DNA from 2 places in the Janibacter terrae genome. Region 2 is predicted to be linked to the other one. Evidence: riboswitches for the same ligand, from Rfam matches in the RefSeq annotation. Region 2 holds a riboswitch; the other holds the start of a gene.
The links. Region 2 has a riboswitch for cyclic di-AMP ahead of V3C34_RS04950 (C40 family peptidase). Riboswitches for the same ligand answer to the same signal wherever they lie in the genome.
Positions count from the first base shown of each region.

Region 1 (3,392 bases), 670 kb from region 2:
CCCGCGCGGCGGGCGACCTCTGGGCCCCGCTCATGCGCGACGAAGGGGGCGAGTGGGGGCGCATCGTGCGCAGCCAGAAGCAGTCGGTCTTCCGCGCCGAGAGCCGCGGCGATGCCCGTGACCTGTGGCTGCGGTGGGGCCCGCTCCTCGTCCTGCACGGCCTGCTGACGCTCGTCGTCGTGGGCGCCATCGTGTGGATCCCGCTCGCCCTGGCCCGGGTCGCCCTGTCGCTCTAGCGGATCGTCGGGACGTCACCGACGCGCCTCGACCACGAGGTGCAGCAGCGGCGCCGAGTCGTCCGGCAGGGGTTGCGTCGGGTCCACCCAGCGCACCTCCTCGATCTCCGCGGCCGGGGTGATCCGCGGACGGCGAAGGGAGGTCAGGTGCGGGTGCCGGAAGACGGTCGCGACGAGCGCCCGGCCGGGCTCGTTGGCGGCATCGGTGTGGTGGACGGCGACGAGCTCGAGGTCCGCGGGGTCGAGCGCCAGCCCGAGCTCCTCGGCGACCTCACGGATCGCGCAGTCGGCCGCGGACTCGCCCTCCTCGGGCTTGCCGCCAGGGTGCATGAAGGAGGTCGTGCCGCGCTTGCGGACGGTGAGGACGCTCCCTTCCGCATCCTGCAGCTCCACCGCGCTCACGACGATCGGGCCCTGGTCCACGCCGTCACCCTACGGCCGTCCCGGCCGACGCTCAGGCTGGGTCCCTACCCTGTCCGCGATCCCGGACGCCAGGAGGAGGGACATGACCAGCCCGGTCGACCTGCCCGCCGATGCGGTGCAGCGCTTCGCCCGCATCCGCGAGGACTTCACCCGCATGATGCTCGGCTACCGATTCGGCATGGAGCTCGTCGCGACGCGGCTGGAGATCCTGCGCGAGGAGTTCGCCGAGCTGCACCGCGACAACCCGATCGAGCACATCTCGACCCGCGTCAAGAGTCCCGAGAGCATCATCGACAAGGCCGCCCGGCAGGGTGTCGAGCTCGAGATCTCCGCGCTGCGCGAGCACATCACCGACATCGCGGGGGTGCGGGTCATCTGCTCCTTCGTCGCCGACGTCTACCGGCTCGTCGACTCGCTCACCGCGCAGGCGGACATCACCGTGCGCGTCGTCAAGGACTACATCGCCCACCCCAAGCCCAACGGCTACCGCTCGGTCCACGTGATCCTCGAGATCCCCGTCTTCCTCTCCTCCGGGCCGGTGCAGGTCCCTGTGGAGGTGCAGTTCCGAACCGTCGCGATGGACTTCTGGGCGAGCACGGAGCACAAGATCTTCTACAAGTACGAAGGGGACGTCCCGCCCCACCTGCGGCAGCGGATCGCCGACGCCGCGGTTACCGCGGCGCGCATGGACGAGGAGATGGCCGAGCTGCACCGGGCGGTGCACGGGCAGCCGGACAGGTCGCCACATGGCGCGTAGGGGGCGAGCGGAAAGTTTCCACAGGCACCGTGACCATTTCGTGTCCTGATGGCCTAGTCTTCTCGCGACCCCACCACACGAGGGGTCGCTCACGGGTCGCCGAGTCCTGCCAGCCCGTGAGTCCCTGAGGAGGAGTGGCAGGAGCGGGGGACCCACCAGATCCACGGCCCCAGTGCCTCGGGGTGAAGTCCTCGGCGGTCGAACCAGACCGCCAGGGCGGGGTGATCTCCACTCCAACCCGACAGCTAACTCCGCAGGCGTAGGAGAGTTCGATGTCGAAGTTCTACGCCGGGCGTCACCGCGCCCCCAGGACCACCAACCCCCTCGCGCGCCACACGGGCGCCGCCCTCGCCGTCGCCGCCATCGGGCTCGGCACCACCACGGTCGGCGCCTCGTCCGCCACCGCCGCCCCCTCCGTCCAGTCGGCCGGGGCCACCGCGACCTTCACGGGCACCCTCTGGCAGGGTCACCGCGGCGGGCTGGTCAAGCAGGTCCAGCGCGTCGTCGGCGTCACCGCCGACGGCGTCTACGGCCCCGCGACCAAGGCCGCCGTCAAGCGCTGGCAGGCCCGCCACGGCCTGACCGCGGACGGCATCGTCGGCGCACGCACCGGCACCAAGATGCGTCTGGGCTCGACCGCCCGTTCCACACGCACCTCGACCCGCACGAGGGCGGCGGCCGCCCCCGCCCGGTCCCGCTTCACCGGCACCCTCTGGCAGGGTCACCGCGGCGGGCTGGTCAAGCAGGTCCAGCGCGTCGTCGGCGTCACCGCCGACGGTGTCTACGGCGCCGGGACCAAGGCGGCCGTCAAGCGCTGGCAGGCCCGCCACGGCCTGACCGCCGACGGAGTCGTCGGTCCCCGCACCGGGTCCGCCATGGGCATCAAGCGCACGAGCACCCCGCAGCGCACCTCGCGCACCTCGGCGCGCACCCCGATCTCGAGCGGCAACGTCCTCGGCACCGCCTCGCGCCTCGTCGGCACCCCCTACCGGATGGGCGGCACGAGCCCCTCGTCCGGCTTCGACTGCTCGGGGTTCACCAGCTACGTCTTCCGCCAGCACGGCACCTCCCTGCCGCGCACGGCCGAGCAGCAGCGCCAGTCGACGACCCGTGTCTCCTCGCCGAAGCCCGGGGACCTCGTCTTCTTCGGCACCCCGGCCTGGCACGTGGGCATCTACGCGGGCAACGGCAAGATGTACGACGCCGGCAACTCGCGCGTCGACACCACGCACCGCCCGATCTGGACGAGCGCCGTCTCGTACGGCCGCGCCTGATCGGCCGCGCCCGCCGGGTCGGCCCCTCAGGCGGACGGCAGCGCGGTGAGCACGACGTTGTCGCGGTAGTGCCGCTCCCCGTCGATGGTGATCACCGGTCCGCCGCAGGTCACGACGACGAGCTGCCGCGGCCCGTCCACCGCGAAGATCGAGCGCGGCAGCGCGACCTTGGAGTACCGCTGCAGGCTCGAGGTGACGAAGGTGCGGCGCACCCCTTCGCCGTCCGTGACGTAGACGAGCGCTCCCGGCTCGGCCTCGGCGAGCCGCGCCAGGGCCCCGGGGGTGCCCGACAGGTCCACGTGGCCGGCGAGCAGCGTCGTGCCCGACGACGAGGTCAGCGGGGCGGAGTCGATGTCGAGGCCGACCCGCCAGGGCTCCCTCGGGATCGTCAGGCTGCCTCCGCTGAACCGCACCGAGGACAGGCCCGCGTACACCCCGAGCGAGGGGACGTAGACGCGGTCCGAGCCCATGCTGCCCGGCGACATGACGACCTCGCTCGACGCGCTGGCCGCGCTCGTCGTGCTCGGCCTGCTCGTCGGGGTGTCGTCGGGGATCGGGGCGACGGTCGCCGTCCGGGTGCCGTCAGGCGTCGGGCGCGCGACCGCGAAGGTCTGCCGTGGGACGGGCGCGGCGACCGGCTCCTCCCCTGACGTCGACCACCAGATGAGCCCGCCCCCGGCCAGCACGAGGAGTGCGGCGAGG
Region 1 covers NZ_CP144167.1:317,566-320,957, forward strand. The annotation lists gene V3C34_RS01610 (hypothetical protein) at 1-236, shown strand, start outside; gene V3C34_RS01615 (NUDIX hydrolase) at 252-659, opposite strand; gene V3C34_RS01620 (GTP pyrophosphokinase family protein) at 742-1,416, shown strand; cyclic di-AMP (ydaO/yuaA leader) riboswitch at 1,504-1,691, shown strand; gene V3C34_RS01625 (peptidoglycan-binding protein) at 1,689-2,690, shown strand; gene V3C34_RS01630 (class F sortase) at 2,717-3,376, opposite strand.
Region 1: another riboswitch for cyclic di-AMP. It lies ahead of V3C34_RS01625 (peptidoglycan-binding protein); the one in region 2 lies ahead of V3C34_RS04950 (C40 family peptidase).

Region 2 (3,392 bases):
GCGCGCTCGCGATCGGCCCGCTCGGCCTGCAGGGTGCCTACGGCGTGGCGGTCGTGCTCGCGGTCGGCTCGGTCGCCACGGTGCTCACGGCGCCCGACCTCACCGCCGACCACGAGCGCGCCCGGGCCGCCGAGCCGCACACCGGGGTGCTGCGGGTCGTGCGCCACCACGCCCACCTCCTGCTCACCCAGGGTGTCGGGGCCGCGGTGATCTCCGCCCTTCGCTCCGCGCGCCTGGTGATCCTGCCGCTGTGGGCCGTGCACATCGGTCTCGACGGGGTCGACGCCTCGCAGGTCTTCGCGGTCGCGGGTGCCGCGGAGCTGCTCTTCGTCTACCCGGGCGGCTGGGTCATGGACCGGCTCGGCCGGGTGTGGGTCGTGACCGCGCTGCTCACGGTCGTCTCGGCGTCCTTCCTCGTCCTGCCGCTCGCGGGGACGAAGGGGGGACTGCTCGCCGTCGCGCTGCTCATGGCCCTCGGCAACGGTCTCGGGTCGGGCATCGTCATGACGCTCGGGGCGGACGCGGCGCCGACGCGCGACCGGGCCCAGTTCCTCAGCGCCTGGCGGTTGTGCGGGGAGCTCGGCCACGCCGGCGGGTCGCTGGGGCTGGGTGCGGTGACGGCCCTGGTATCGCTGCCGGCCGCCGCGGTGGTGCTCGCGGCCACCGGTCTTGCCGGCCTGGCGTGGACGAGCGTGTGGATCGCCCGGGCCGACCGCGAGCGGGTCAGGGCATGATGGTGCCCGTGAAGGACCTCATCGACACCACGGAGATGTACCTGCGGACGATCTTCGAGCTCGAGGAGGAGGACATCCCTCCGATGCGGGCTCGGATCGCGGAGCGTCTGGGCCACTCCGGCCCGACCGTCTCCCAGACGATCGCCCGCATGGAGCGCGACGGCCTCGTGAGCCTCGGCCACGACCGTCGGCTGGTCCTCTCCGACGAGGGGCGGTTGCTCGCCACCCGGGTCATGCGCAAGCACCGGCTCGCCGAGCGCCTGCTCGCCGACGTCATCGGGCTCGAGTGGGAGCACGTCCACGACGAGGCCTGCCGCTGGGAGCACGTCATGAGCGAGCGGGTCGAGCGCAAGATCCTGGCGATGCTCCCCGAGCACCGGGAGTCGCCGTACGGCACGCCGATCCCCGGCCTCGAGGAGCTGCTCTCCGGCGAGGAAGCCACGGTCGACTACCTCTCGGGGCTCTCGAGCCTCACGGACGTCGTCGACGGGGGCCTCGCCGGCCCCTTCCGGGTGCGCCGGATCGGCGAGACCGCGCAGGTCGACCACGAGGCCCTGGCCCTGCTCACCGAGGCGCGGCTGCGCCCCGGCGAGGTCGTCACGGTGGCGGAGGAGGAGGACCGGGTCATCGTCACGCGGGCCGGCTCGGCCGCCGCCGACGGGGTCTCGCTGCCCCGCGAGGTGGCCGAGCACGTCTTCGTGGAGTCCATCTCCTCGTGACACACCGTGACCTTGGTGTGACATTCCCGTGATCTGCAGGTACGGTTCACGGGTCCACCTCCCCTGGGTGGGCCCGTCACGCGGACGCTGAGTCCTGTCACCGCAGCGACGGTTGTGCAACACACCGCATGGCAGGAGCGGGGGACCCACTCATGGGGCATCGCGGATGCTCCTCGGGGTGAAGTCCTGGGACGCAGCGGATCGCAGGGTCGATCCGGTGTCGCAGGACCGGGCCACACCTCTGGCCCGAACCCGACAGCTGACCTCGCAAGCGGGACAGAGGTAACACACGTGTCGCACAATGTCGGACGCCACCGCGCTGCCGGTCGCTACAACCCGGTGACCGAGCTCGGCCAGATCATCCACCAGACGGGCACCCCGATCGCCAAGGGCTCGGCCGTGCTGGCCGCCTCCGGTGGTCTCATCGCCGCGATCGCCATCCCCGCCCAGGCCGCCACGCCGGCCGCCGAGCTGGACCGGACCCCCGTGCAGACCGCCTCGGCGCCGGCCGCGCAGGCCGCCCCCGCGGTGACCGCGCCGAGTGCCCCGGCCTCGCAGTCCCCGGTGGCCTCCGCCTTCGGCAAGATCGCCGTCGAGCCGGTCGCCAAGCCGACCGGCCCCACGCCGTGGCAGCTGCGCATGCGCGCCGAGCGAGAGGCAGCCCGCGAGCAGGCCGCGCAGGAGCGTCGTGAGGCGCAGGAGCAGGCCGCGCAGGAGCGGGCCGCGGAGCAGCAGGCGCAGGAGCAGCAGGAGCAGGAGCAGCAGACGCAGGAGCGCACCGAGAGCGCGCCCAGCCGTTCGCAGGAGCGTCAGGCGCCCGCTCCCGCTCCCGCTCCCGCTCCCGCCGCGCCCGCCGCCCCCGCGGCCTCGAGCAATGTCATCGAGATCGCGAAGCAGTACATCGGCGTCCCGTATGTCTACGGCGGTACGACCCCGTCGGGCTTCGACTGCTCCGGCTTCACGCAGTACGTCTTCGCCAAGGCCGGCAAGTCCCTGCCCCGCACGACGACCGAGCAGCAGGCCGCGACCACCCCGGTCTCCAGCCCGCAGCCCGGCGACCTCGTCTTCTTCGGCTCGCCGGCATGGCACATGGGCATCTACGTCGGCGACGGCATGATGATCGACGCGCCGCGCACCGGCAAGTCGGTCTCGATCCGGCCGATCTTCGACGGTGTCTCTGGCTACGGCCGCGTCTGAGCGGACCACCCGCACGAAGGGGGCCGAGCGAGCTCGTCTCGCTCGGCCCCCTTCGTCGTCCCCGGGCGTGGTGGGGCATGGGCTCAGTCCTGCTGCTCCCGGCGCCGCAGCGCGTCACCGAGCTCGTCGTGGTGCATGAGGTCGTCCTCGGTCACACCGGCGCGGTAGCCGGCCCGTCCGAGCATGTGCGCGGAGACGGGGGCCGTGAGGGCCTGTGCGGCGACGATGATGAGCAGGGTCGCGACCGAGGCCCAGGTCCGCACGGACAGGGCCAGCCCGAGCAGGACGAGCAGGAGCCCCAGGGTCTGCGGCTTGGTCGCCGCGTGCATGCGGGCGTACAGGTCCGGCAGGCGCACGAGGCCGATGGCGCCGACGAGCGCGAGGGCGGCGCCGAGCACGAGGCTGATCGCGCCGGCGATGTCGAGGGCGTGCTCCCAGCTCACTGGTCGTCCTTCCGCGGGGCCATGAAGCGGGCGACCGACACCGAGCCGACGAACCCGGTCAGGCTGAAGACGACGAGCACGGGCAGGGTGCCCGCGTCCTCGCTGCGCACGATCTGGGTGGCGAGGATGCCGGTGACGATGACGATCATGACGTCGACGCTCAGCGCGCGGTCGAGGTTGGTCGGGCCGAGCGTGATGCGCACGAGCACGAGCGCGCCGGCCGCGAAGAGCATGCCCAGGGCCAGTCCGAGGATGATGCTCATGAGGTCACCTCCGTGCACTGCGCGATCTCCGCGCGG
Region 2 covers NZ_CP144167.1:983,502-986,893, forward strand. The annotation lists gene V3C34_RS04940 (MFS transporter) at 1-734, shown strand, start outside; gene V3C34_RS04945 (metal-dependent transcriptional regulator) at 731-1,453, shown strand; cyclic di-AMP (ydaO/yuaA leader) riboswitch at 1,566-1,742, shown strand; gene V3C34_RS04950 (C40 family peptidase) at 1,745-2,650, shown strand; gene mnhG (monovalent cation/H(+) antiporter subunit G) at 2,734-3,093, opposite strand; gene V3C34_RS04960 (monovalent cation/H+ antiporter complex subunit F) at 3,090-3,356, opposite strand; gene V3C34_RS04965 (Na+/H+ antiporter subunit E) at 3,353-3,392, opposite strand, start outside.